DNA from 4 places in the Paenibacillus sp. FSL R7-0340 genome. Region 1 is predicted to be linked to each of the others. Evidence: riboswitches for the same ligand, from Rfam matches in the RefSeq annotation. Region 1 holds a riboswitch; each other region holds the start of a gene.
The links. A riboswitch is a leader RNA that binds a small molecule or an ion and turns the genes downstream of it on or off. The one in region 1 is predicted to bind thiamine pyrophosphate.
Positions count from the first base shown of each region.

Region 2: another riboswitch for thiamine pyrophosphate. It lies ahead of MKX59_RS25650 (ECF transporter S component); the one in region 1 lies ahead of MKX59_RS23125 (ABC transporter substrate-binding protein).
Region 3: another riboswitch for thiamine pyrophosphate. It lies ahead of tenA (thiaminase II); the one in region 1 lies ahead of MKX59_RS23125 (ABC transporter substrate-binding protein).
Region 4: another riboswitch for thiamine pyrophosphate. It lies ahead of thiC (phosphomethylpyrimidine synthase ThiC); the one in region 1 lies ahead of MKX59_RS23125 (ABC transporter substrate-binding protein).

Region 1 covers NZ_JBBOBY010000002.1:54,144-57,352, reverse strand. The annotation lists gene MKX59_RS23135 (bifunctional 2',3'-cyclic-nucleotide 2'-phosphodiesterase/3'-nucleotidase) at 1-110, opposite strand, end outside; gene MKX59_RS23130 (pyridoxamine 5'-phosphate oxidase family protein) at 332-766, opposite strand; TPP riboswitch at 1,037-1,146, shown strand; gene MKX59_RS23125 (ABC transporter substrate-binding protein) at 1,338-2,381, shown strand; gene MKX59_RS23120 (MTH1187 family thiamine-binding protein) at 2,800-3,093, shown strand; gene MKX59_RS23115 (ABC transporter permease) at 3,090-3,209, shown strand, end outside.
Region 2 covers NZ_JBBOBY010000002.1:611,108-614,316, forward strand. The annotation lists gene MKX59_RS25640 (polynucleotide kinase-phosphatase) at 1-752, shown strand, start outside; gene MKX59_RS25645 (TatD family hydrolase) at 773-1,570, shown strand; TPP riboswitch at 1,615-1,724, shown strand; gene MKX59_RS25650 (ECF transporter S component) at 1,974-2,570, shown strand; gene MKX59_RS25655 (ABC transporter ATP-binding protein) at 2,570-3,209, shown strand, end outside.
Region 3 covers NZ_JBBOBY010000001.1:1,511,079-1,514,287, reverse strand. The annotation lists gene MKX59_RS06795 (NAD-dependent malic enzyme) at 1-1,676, shown strand, start outside; TPP riboswitch at 1,769-1,871, shown strand; gene tenA (thiaminase II) at 2,008-2,697, shown strand; gene thiM (hydroxyethylthiazole kinase) at 2,772-3,209, shown strand, end outside.
Region 4 covers NZ_JBBOBY010000002.1:419,745-422,953, reverse strand. The annotation lists gene thiC (phosphomethylpyrimidine synthase ThiC) at 1-1,661, opposite strand, end outside; TPP riboswitch at 1,849-1,961, opposite strand; gene MKX59_RS24765 (IclR family transcriptional regulator) at 2,117-2,860, opposite strand; gene MKX59_RS24760 (alpha/beta hydrolase) at 3,159-3,209, shown strand, end outside.

The DNA.
Region 1 (3,209 bases):
CTATCGCGAGAATCGCTAGCTGCCCAGGATGGAGCGGCCGAAAACACCAGCATGCTACAAGCCACAACTGCTGCTGTAAACCCTTTAAACCAATTTTTACGAAATAACAAAATATACCCCTCCTCATTAAGGTGTATGCCTCATATACATACTTTTGCACATATATGTAAGCCATGAACCCACCATTTCTATTTTAATCCAACGCCAGATAAAAGAGTAGTCATTTACTTAAATTATTTATGAAAAAATAATTAATTTTCTCAAAAAATAAAAAGCCAGCAAACCTCCTAAAAAACTCGGAGATTCACCGGCTTATCCATTTATATTCGTATTACTTCTTCCAAACCTGGCGCTCAGATTGCTGACCCACATACTCAATGCGTGTCGGATTCACGTCCAGAATGACATAATCGGGATCATCCGGTCCGGAAAACCATTCCTTCAAGGAATCGTTCCACACTTGTTTGCGCAGCCCCTCATCAGCTGTGATCTGGACGGTAGCCTCCACTTCTACGACTTCCTTCGTACCGCCAACTTCATAACCCAGCAGCAGATAAGCATTCGGATTGTCCTTTAGCTCCTCTACTTTATGCGTTTTGCGATCTGTCGCCAGATGAATGTTCATTCCATCGTTAAAAAGGGCCATATAGCGTACTTTCGGTTTGCCACCCTCTACCGTACCTAACGAGCAAAATTTGTTGTTATCCAAAGCCTTCACAATGGCTTGTTCCAGTTGGTTGCGATCCAATGTTTCCGTTTTACCCACAGTACAACAACTCCTTTTCACGAATTAGAATTCTCTACGGCCACGCCATTGGGCACCAGCCCATCTGAACCTACTTGCGTAGCTGTTCTGAAAATAACATGACCGGATCGAATCGAATTGATTCATGCTCATTTTCAGATCAAAGCTCACAGTAAAAGTGTACCCTGTCGTTCGGCAAATGAACCGTCACCTCTCCCTTCATGCTGGACAGACCCGCATTCAAGGCATATAATCGTCGTAGTAAACCCGAATAAATGAACCCATTAAACCATACAATGCCAGGGGTGCTGGAATCGGCCGGCTGAGAGTGTGTCCCAAGACACTGACCCTTACAACCTGATCTGGGTAATGCCAGCGTAGGAATGCTTAAGCAAGATGTGCCTTTTTTACATAGGACCATCCCTTACTTTGGTATATACAAGCGCAAGCGTCCCGGAAACTCGGGGCGCTTTTTTTGTTGAAGATTAAGTTGTTGGAAAGATCGCATCCGGCAGATGTTATTTTTAGAAAATGGGTAACTTAAGCTGTCTGATTGGACGGATAACGGGTAATTAAAGGAGAGAACACAACGATGAAGCGCATGAAAATATTAAGCCTGGGACTGATCAGTCTGTGGCTCATGGCCCTGACCCTGACCGCTTGCGGTGGAAGTCCCCCCACATCCCAAGAAGCGGCTCCCGCTACCGACACTCAAACGTCTACTCCGGCAAAGGGGCTCAAAGATGTTAAAGTCGTGCTCGACTGGACACCCAATACGAATCATACGGGACTCTATGTCGCTAAGGACAAAGGATTTTACGAAAAAGCGGGTTTGAATGTCCAAATTGTTCAACCTGGTTCAGGCGGAGCTGATCAAATGGTTGCTTCTAATGCTGCACCTTTTGGTATCAGCTACCAAGAAGGCGTCACACAGGCTCGTACGCAAGGCGTGCCGCTTGTATCCATCGCTGCGGTGATTCAGCATAATACCTCAGGCTTCGCAGCCCCGGTAGATCGTGGAATTAAGAGCCCGAAAGATTTTGAAGGTAAAAAATACGGCGGTTGGGGCTCTCCCGTAGAAGAAGCGGTCATGAAATCCATCATGGATTCAGACAAAGGCGATGTGAGCAAAGTGAAGATCATCAACATGGGCAATGCAGACTATTTTACAGCCGTGAAGCGGGATATCGACTTTGCCTGGATTTTCTACGCATGGACCGGAATCGAGGCCCAGCTTCGAGGTGAGCCATTGGATATGCTGTATGTAAAAGATTATTCCAAAAGCCTCGATTACTATACACCTGTAATTGTGAGCAACGAACAGACAATAAAAAATGATCCCGAGCTGGTCAAAGCGTTCATGGACGCTACCGCACAAGGCTATGAATACACTATCGCTCATCCGGAAGAAGCCGCAGACATCTTAAGCAAAGCTGTACCGGAGCTGGATAAAAAACTGGTACTTGCCAGCCAAAAATGGCTAAGCCCGCGTTATCAGGACGATGCCGCGCAATGGGGTGTGCAAAAAGCGGAGGTATGGCAAAACTATTCGGACTGGATGTACGAACGCAAGCTGCTCAGCAAGCCTTTGGAAGTCGATAAAGCCTTCACAAACGGTTTCCTGCCCAAGCGTTGATCATTTGTTAAAACGCTAAATAAGACTGATCTAGAGAAGTGAACAAAGCGCCACTACGCAGTCGGATGGTGCTTCCCATCGCTGCTGTACCCAGATTTCTTTTATGAATATCTGGGTACAAAGGCGAACGCTAACGCTTGTACAGCACCATTCCGCCCACTTCGTTCTCGTTCTACTTGGTTTATTCTTTAGCTTTTCATATTATCTAAGCGCTAAGTAGGTGCGCTTGTGTGTTAAAAATGCCACACAAACCAGCTTTAAAAATAGGGTGCTTTTAAGGCGGTTGGCAGCGTAGTGGTTCATTTGAATCTGGAGAAGCGAAGCGATCGTAAGATCAAATGAACCGCGAAGCGGTCTCCCCGCCTTAAACCACCATATTTTTTTAATAACACTCCAAATAAAGGACAGGTGAATTTGCATGGCTAACACACTGCTCAGTATTCAAGTAATCCCTAAAACTCCTAATAACGAGGACTCTTACCCGTATGTAGATAAGGCGATTGAGGTCATTCAGCGCTCCGGTGTCAAACATCAGGTGAATCCATTGGATACGACCATGGAGGGCGAGCTCGACGAGTTGCTGAAAGTGGTTAAAGAAATGCACGAAGCTTTGACGGAAGCGGGCAGTCCCAGCGTCATTTCACAGATCAAAATCGCACATAACCCACAAGGCATCAGCATGAACAAGCTGACCGAGAAATATCGCCCATGAATCCGAAAGGCAAGAACGCATCCTGGTGGAAAAGCGTATGGCCGCCCTTTGTGGCGGTCCTCTTCTTTTTAGCGGCCTGGCAGGGGGCGGTTTCCTATTTGCATGTTGAATCCTGG
Region 2 (3,209 bases), 560 kb from region 1:
TGGATGCGGAAATTGTACCGTGGAATCTCAAGGCTAGGGAACTGATTGCTGCACAGTATGCGCATGTGGGGGAGGCAGCCCTGCTGGATCGCAGTAAGCTGGTAGACAAGCTGAAGCAGGCGAAGGTTGCAGGTCGAGAGGTTGGAGACTGGTTGGAGGAAATGGAACAGAAGTACGCGAATGCCGTAACGTTTCAAGAGGCTTTTCAAAAATATTGCTGGGATGTGGACGGTCTGGATGAAATTCGTATTGCACCGTTCCATACACTGGCACACAGCGGAAAGACTTTTTTCGACCATTCTCATATTTGGCATATGGAGCAAAACCGGGAGCTGGCTGGGCTGTCTTCCCTGTTTATGGAGACAGAGTATCGCGTTATCACGGACGAAGCAAGCGAGGAAGAGGTCATTCGCTGGTGGAACGAGATGACAGAGGATGGTCATGAAGGGATTGTGATCAAGCCGGAACGCTTTTTGATGAAAAATCGGGACAAGATGATTCAGCCTGCAATCAAGGTGAGAGGCCGGAAGTATTTGCACATCATTTACGGTATGGATTATCTTGCCCCTGAGAATTTAAAGCGTCTGAAGCAGCGTCGAACGAACAAAAAGGAGCGTCATGCCCTGATGGAAGGAGCGCTTGGTATGGAAGGCGTGGAACGTTTTGTCCGCAAGGATACGGTAGATCGTATTCATGAATGCGTCCTTGCCGCGCTATCTCTGGAATCGGAGCCGATTGATCCGAGATTGTAGTTTGCGAAGGAGGGATTGAGATGGAAAGGGGTACACCGTTAATTGATATTGGCGTGAACTTGATGCACCGTTCGTTTCATGCGGATCGGGAACAGGTGGTAGAGAGAGCCGCAGCTGTAGGGATTTCACCCCTGATTATTACCGGGACCAGTGTCCGCAGCAGTCGGGAGGCTTCTCAGTATGCAGCACGTTATCCGGGCAAGCTGTATGCGACAGCTGGCGTGCATCCCCATGATGCCAAAGACTGCAGCGCAGAGACGGTTCAGCAGCTCCGTCAGCTGGCGAGTCAGCCGCAGGTCGTATCCATAGGGGAATGCGGATTGGACTATAACCGTGATTTTTCGCCGCGTGATGTGCAGCGCCGATGGTTTGGCGAGCAAATCCAACTGGCGGGTGAGCTGAATATGCCGTTATTTTTGCATGAACGAGATGCACATGAGGATTTTGCCGCTATGCTGCGGGAGTATCAAGGGCTTGTCGATAAAGCAGTGGTGCATTGTTTTACAGGCACGGAACAAGAATTGCATACGTATGTAGAGATGGGACTGTATATCGGGATCACCGGCTGGATTTGCGACGAACGGCGTGGCAAACATCTGCGTGAACTGGTCAGAGATATTCCCTTGGACCGTCTGATGATTGAAACGGATGCTCCATTTTTGACCCCGCGTAATTTGCCCGTGAAGCCCAAAGAAGGGCGTAATGAGTCGATGTATCTCGCTCACATTGCTGCTACGATAGCCGAATGTACAGGCCGAAGCATGATGGAGATCGAAATCGCCACGACGGAGACAGCCAAACGTTTCTTCGGATTATAGGATTGTCAAAGCCATAGATGTGGTATATATTATAGTGAATTAAAAAAGCATTGTCGGGAGCTTGAGAAAGTCAGGCTGAGAGGGTGGCCCTTGCCACTGACCGTGAAATCTGATCTGGGTAATGCCAGCGTAGAGAAACCAAGAACACTATACAGGAATGCCGCTTGTTTTGCGGTTGTCGATAGATACAATGTATGTCCTAGCATTTTACCTTGACCCTGACTTTGGCTTGGTATCAGTGTAGTAGCTTAGACTACTGGTTATATAAGGCATATCGACGAATGATGTTTTGTATGGTGCTTCACCTTTTACTGCGCATAAAGCTTGCCTGGAGATTCAGCTCCAGACAAGCTTTTTTTTATGTCCAAGAGGCCAATTATAAGGATAAGGGGAGCACGCAATAATGAATACTGCTGTAAGAGCGTCCAAAGGGTTGAAGCTGACTGATATTTTGGTCACGATTGTGATCGCTGTTGTGTTCGGGTTAGTCTACAAAATATGGGGACCTGCCTATGATTTGATGAAACCATTCGGTCTACACACCGAGCAACTGATGTATGGCATGTGGTTTATGGCAGGCACCTTTGCTTATCTCATCATTCGCAAGCCGGGTGTTGCAATTTTGGCAGAGGTGGCAGCGGCAACGGTCAGTGCTTTTTTGGGAAGCGAATGGGGGATGTCCACTTTGTACTATGGCCTGCTGCAAGGCTTGGGAGCGGAGCTATTTTTTGCGGCTTTTCTGTATCGGAACGCAAACCTGTGGGTTGCTTCGCTAGCTGCGGCCGGGGCGGCTGTCGCTTCTCTGATTTTAGACTTCAGCTACGGGTATATTGATCAGCTTTCGACCTGGAACTATGTTTTGTATATTGGTTTTCGCATGATTGGCAGCATTGTGATTGCCGGGGTATTCGCGTTCTATCTGGCTAGGGCATTGGAGGTAACCGGAGTCACGCGAAGTTTGAGACCCGCAACGGAACAAGATTATAAGGGGCTGGATTGATGAGCCAGGCAACCGAAGATGTGGTGGCTTCGATCACCCGTCTTCGGTTGAAATTCCCCGGTGAGCAGGAGCTGCTTTTTCACAATATGTCTTTGTCTGTCCGCAAGGGGGAAAAGCTGCTGTTGCTGGGACCGAGTGGATGCGGTAAATCAACGCTGCTCCAAGTGTTAAGCGGTCTGATTCCACGCACGATAGAAGTGCCTATGAAATGCGATGCTGCTGTAATCCCAAGTGTCTCAGGTATTGTATTTCAAGATCCTGATACGCAGTTTTGTATGTCATATGCAGACGAGGAACTGGCTTTTGTGTTGGAAAATAATCAGGTTCCTCGTGAGCAGATGCGATCCCGTATTCGCGAGCTGCTGATACAGGTTGGTCTATCAACGGATGATATACACATGCCCATTGGCAGCATGTCACAGGGAATGAAACAGCGGCTGGCGATTGCGTCTGTGCTGGCTATGGAGCCAGAAGTGCTTTTTCTGGATGAGCCCACGGCTTTGTTGGACGAGGAAGGCACTACACAGGTGTGGGATACCATTCGAAACATTTCGGTAGACCAGACACTGGTGATCGTGGAGCATAAAATTAATGAAATTGTCCATGATGTGGACCGGATTGTGGTGCTTTCTGCTCAAG
Region 3 (3,209 bases), on a different contig from region 1:
TACGGGGAAAGGATGTGTTGGCAAATCCCCTTTTGAACAAAGGTGTCGCTTTTACAGAAGAAGAACGCAAGGAGCTGGGTTTGGAAGGAATCCTTCCTCCAACCGTCCTTTCATTGGAGAAACAGAGCGTACGGGCATATCAGCAGTTTCTGGCACAACCCACCATGCTGCGAAAAAATGCTTCTCTCAACGACCTTCACAACCGAAATGTCGTACTCTACTACCGGCTGCTAACCGATCATTTGAGTGAAATGCTGCCCGTAGTCTACACGCCGACCGTAGGAACCGCGATTCAAGAATATAGTCACGAGTACAACCGTCCTGGAGGCATATATTTGTCGATAGATAACCCGAACGGTATTGGACAAGCATTCCATAATTCTGGTTTGAGCGGCCATGATGTGGATCTGATCGTCGTGACAGATTCCGAAAGTATTTTAGGGATTGGTGACTGGGGCGTCGGGGGGATTAACATTGCTATCGGCAAGCTTGCAGTGTATACGGCTGCGGCAGGCATTCATCCCGGGCGGGTGCTGCCAATTGTACTAGATGTAGGTACAAATAATGAAAAGCTGCTGAATGATCCACTGTACATCGGAAACCGCCATAAACGGGTTCGCGGAGAAGCCTATAACCAGTTTATTGATACTTTTATCAGCAAAACGTTAGCGCAATTCCCAAAGACGCTTTTACATTGGGAAGACGTGGGCAGCGTAAATGCACGCCATATTATAGGAAAATACGGTCAAAGCATACTCACCTTCAACGATGATATACAAGGTACAGGAGCGGTGACCTTGGCTGCGATTCTTTCGGCGGTGGGTGTCACCAAGACTCCGCTGCGTGAACAAAAAATACTTGTTTTCGGCCCAGGGGCAGCAGGAATCGGTAATGCTGATCAAATTCGGGGTGCTATGATCGAGGACGGCCTTTCCGCAGAAGATTCCTTCAAGTCCTTTTGGGCCTTTGATTATCGCGGGCTGTTAATGGAAGATATGGAAGACGTATTGGAATATCAGAAACCGTATGTGCGCAAAAAGGATGAAGTCAGCTCATGGACCCGGTCGGGTGACGGCAAAATACCACTGCTAGAGGTCATCCGTCAGGTGAAGCCTACGATATTGATTGGAACTTCCGGTGTAGCAGGTGCCTTTTCTGAAGAGATCATCAAGGAGATGGCGAAACATGTAGAACGCCCGATCATTATGCCCATGTCCAATCCTACAAACCTTGCAGAAGCAGTACCCGAGGATTTGATCCGGTGGACAGATGGCAGAGCACTGATCGCAACCGGAAGTCCTTTTGAGCCCGTCACCTATAACGGTACGAAATTTGAGATTGGGCAGGCGAACAATGCCTTTGTTTTTCCGGGACTGGGTCTGGGTGCGATTGTGGTTAAAGCCAAAAGGATTACCCCTGCGATGTTTACAGCGGCAGCAGTTGCTGTTGCCAATGGTGTAGATTCGAATACGCCTGGCGGTGCGCTACTCCCTCATATCCGAAAATTACGCGAAGTTTCGTACGCTGTTGCGATTGCGGTTGCAAAAGCCGCGATACAGGATCAGGTAGCTCAGGCGCACATTTCAGATGTGGAACAAGCTATACAAGATGCAATGTGGAAACCGGAATATGCCAAGGTCAAAGCAGTGGAAAGTGTAATTCATCATCCTCACTAAGCCCAAAACACCTAACTAGAGGAAATTTAATATTTTGCACACTATGTTTGACATAGCGTATGAACGTATGTACAGTAATAGTCAAAAGAATAGAAGTCCACTAGGGGAGCCAATATGGCTGAGACAAGAATGTATCTTGGACCCTTTGAACCTGATCTAGTTCGTACTAGCGTAGGAAAGTGGAGCCTTCGTATATAAGGTTTCAAGCGTTTTTTGCGTATTGGGCCTATTGTTGAAGCCGCTCCATTTTTCCGGGGCGGCTTTTTAGCGTTGTTCCGGAATTATATTCTTACAGGACTTCTTGCTCTTCAATTTAATGGAGGTGGGGAAATTGAGTTTTACACAAGAACTCCGTCGGCAGGCGGACGGCATTTTTCAAGCGATTTTTGAGCATCCCTTTGTGAGAGGTATTGCTGAAGGAAGTTTGACAAGGGGACAGCTGATTCACTATGTAAAACAGGACTTTGAATATTTGAACGCCTACATGCGGATATACGGCATCGCAATCTCCAAATGCACGAATCGGGAGGACATGGCTGTATTTAATGAACAAATCTCTTTTATTCTCCACAGCGAGGTTCATCCGCATCAAAATTTCTGTGCTGTCGCAGGGGTGAGCTATGAAGAGTTGCAGGGATATCCGCTCGCTCCGTCGGCTCATCACTATATCCGTCACATGCTGACGGTTGCGCATGAGGGCAGCCTGGGCGAGATCTTGGCTGTGCTGCTGCCATGTATGTGGACGTATGCCGAGATTGGTCGCAGGCTGCTGGATGAAGTAAAGCCGGATGAGTCTCATCCGTTCTATGAATGGATGGGCTTCTATGGAGACCAGCTTGATGATACAACACTCAAGTTCCGAGAACGTGTAGATGCTTGGGCGGAAGGCGCAACGGCTGCTGAGCGAGAGCGGATGATTGAGCATTTTATACTGAGCTGCCAGCTGGAATATAAGTTCTGGGACATGGCCTATAAGCAGGAAGAATGGCCGGTCCAGATACAGGCAGCGGTCTTGGAATAGTCAGCTTGGCAATTCGATGCGTGAAGTACAGTTAATGCCCTGTTGAACCACCAACTATAGAGAGGATAATCATTATGAGTACATGGGAAAAAAGTTATTCGGATCTCCTGACGAAGGTACAAAACAGCAAACCCCTCGTTCACAATATGACCAATGTGGTAGTCACTAACTTTACGGCCAACGGCCTGTATGCATTGGGCGCCTCCCCGGTGATGGCCTATGCACCCGAGGAAGTAGCAGACATGGCAAAAATAGCGGGAGCCGTCGTGTTAAACATCGGTACGCTGAACCGCGAACTGGTGGATGCCATGATCATTGCTGGACAATCGGCGAATGCACACGGTGTTCCGGTCCTGCTAGATCCGGTCGGTGCGGGAGCAACGAGCTTTAGAACTGAGTCGGCACTGCGAATCCTGAGAAAAGTCAAAATCTCATTGGTGCGGGGCAATGCAGCCGAAGTCGCGCATCTTGTTGGAGAAGCGCGTGAGATTAAAGGCGTAGATGCTGGTGAC
Region 4 (3,209 bases), 370 kb from region 1:
TCATCATGGTAGGACAAGGCCCGCTCGGGATCAAGCGACAGATTGAACTGGTCCCGCCAGCGGAACTCAAAGCGTGCCTTGGACAAAGCATCATCCCGCTGCTGTGCCCGTGGATGACCCTTCGCCAGATCGGCAGCATGTGCCGCAATTTTGTAGGTAATGACACCCTCGCGGACATCATCCTTATTCGGCAGACCCAAATGCTCTTTAGGCGTAACATAGCACAGCATGGACGTCCCGAACCAACCGATCATCGCCGCCCCGATGGCTGAGGTAATATGATCATATCCGGGGGCAATATCCGTCGTGAGCGGCCCCAAGGTATAGAAAGGAGCTTCCTTACAAATCTCCATTTGTAAATCCACATTCTCTTTGATTTTATGCATAGGGACATGTCCTGGCCCTTCAATCATGACCTGAACATCATGCTTCCAGGCGATTTGCGTTAGCTCGCCCAACGTTTCCAGCTCTGCAAACTGTGCTTCATCATTCGCATCATAGATGCTACCCGGACGTAGACCATCCCCGAGAGAAAAGGCCACATCATAGGCTTTCATAATTTCGCAGATTTCTTCAAAATGCGTATACAAAAAATTCTCCTGATGGTGCGCAAGGCACCAGGCTGCCATGATCGACCCACCACGGGATACAATTCCCGTCATTCTATTCGCCGTCATCGGTATATACCTCAGCAATACACCCGCATGAATTGTAAAATAGTCCACTCCCTGCTCCGCCTGCTCAATCAGCGTATCGCGATACAGCTCCCACGTCAGCGCTTCTGCTTCGCCGTTCACCTTTTCAAGTGCCTGATACAGCGGTACAGTCCCAATCGGTACAGGAGAATTCCGAATGATCCATTCACGTGTTGTATGGATATTACGGCCTGTGGACAGGTCCATAACTGTATCCGAGCCCCAACGCACAGCCCAGGTCATTTTCTCCACTTCCTCCTCGATGGAGGAGGTAACCGCAGAATTACCAATGTTCGCATTGATCTTCACGTGAAAATGACGCCCAATGACCATTGGCTCACTTTCCGGGTGATTGATATTCGAAGGCAAAATGGCTCGTCCAGCCGCCAACTCCTGCCGTACAAACTCAGGCTCCACCCCTTCGCGGATCGCCGCAAATTCCATTTCGGGCGTAATGATCCCTTGCCGCGCATAATGCATTTGCGTCACTGTACGACCTTGCGAAGCACGAAGCGGACGGTTGGTCACGCCGGGAAATTCAACTGTCTCCCGTTTGGAGCCAGGTTTCAGTCCATTATCCTCCGGTTTGACGGCGCGTCCCTCGTAAGCCTCCACATCGCCCCGTTCCAGGGCCCAAGCCCGCCGTAATGGAGGCAGGCCCTGACGGATATCGACCTGATAGGCTTCGTCGGTCATGGGACCGCTCGTATCGTACACACGCAATGGCTCATGATGCTCCGTGCCCTGCGGCGTATGTGTAGGATGAAGAGCAATTTCGCGCTCTGGCACGGCAATGTCCGGCCGTGAGCCTTGAATATATACCTTACGGCTCCCTGGAAAGGGCGTTACCCCTCTGGCTTGCTCCCCGTTTGTCTTCTCTACCTCAACTTCTTTTGTTCCTACCAATCTTACTTCTGTTGATTTCAATTCTGTTCCTTTTGTTCCTTCTACTTCTGTCTGCTTCATTGTCCATTCCTCCCGTTTCGATGAAATGACACACCGATCCGGAACCATTCCCAGGGTGGCGCTGATCTATGCAAAAAAGCCGGTTCCCCAGGGAACCGGCTAATCTAACGAGGCAGCTATCCAGACAGTACGCATGTGGAATAATCCTATTCCAATGCGTCACCGTAGACAGCAGCCGCGTATACATTTCAATGGCCGATTACTTCCCTACGCTGGTATGATCCAGATCAGGTGCAAAGGGTCCGGAATCTTGCACGATTCCATCTCAGCCCGGCATTACAGGCTCCCCCAGTAACTGTGATACTTCTATTCACATGAGGCGGCTATAACAGATATCCCGCCATCCTTACCAGACTACTTTAAATTTATGGCTTTGGCAACCCTTCTAGGTTCCCTTTACCAAGGAGACGCTCCCCATCAAATCACTCTGCTTGCTTCAACTGTGTTCATTCTTGTTACGGAAGCATAAGCCCCATTTCCTTCGCCGCTTCAATCAAAATCGGAGCAAAGTCATGTAGCGTCTCGGGTGCAAGCCGACTGACCGGACCGGATACAGACAAAGCCGCAGTGACCTGTCCCTTCCGGTTTACAATTGGGGCAGCCACAGCAGCAGCCCCTGGCTCCCGTTCTTCATAGCTGGTCGCATAGCCCTTCTCGCGAATGTCCTGTAGCTGGGCTTTATAGACCTCCGGGTCTACTGAGGACGGCCATTCATCCCCGCTTAGCAGGGCTTCCAGCTCCTGCGGCGGCATAAAGGCTGCCAGCACTTTGCTGGAGGCCCCTACAGCCAGCGGCATACGCGCACCTACAGGCGCAACCCTGCGGATCGCCTGATTGCTCTGCACGGCTTGTATGCGAATACGCATGCTGCCGTCCCGTAAGTACAAGCTGACCGTCTCGCCCAGACGATCACGTAGTCCTTCCATTGCAGGCTGTAACAACACCGCCGGCTCGTCGCTTTGGGACAAGTGCGTGGATAGCTCCCAAATGCGGAAGCCAAGTCGATATTTTTCCGTTTCGGCATTCCGAACGACAAAGCCCCGATCCTCCAACGTAGTCAGCAGCCGATGAACCGTGCTTTTATGTAGACCAATTTTGGAGGCAATCTCCGTCAGGCCAAGATCCGAATCTGCGGTAAAACACAGCAGTATATCAAGTGCACGCTCTACAGCGCGAACGGTTAATTTACGGTCTTCCATCGTGAACCGCTCCTCTTGTATCCATATTCGTTTCACACTATGAAACATGGTTACATAAATTATATAGAATAGTCGCGGCTACTGTAAACCGATGTTTTTGTGACAACCATATTACAGAACGAGAACAAACATCGACAATTCTTTGCATCATTTTTACTTTTCCGGTTCAGGCGTTGACTTTGGATAATCCCCATCATACGATAATAGGTATCTATACGGATCTACACTACTATTTTCAAGTGGAATTATACCTAAATTCTATGAAACGAAGATCAATTTTATATAAGGAGGCTCTTGCATGATTTCGACATCCCAGCGCAACGCTCAGCTACAGACCGCTGTTCAGGAG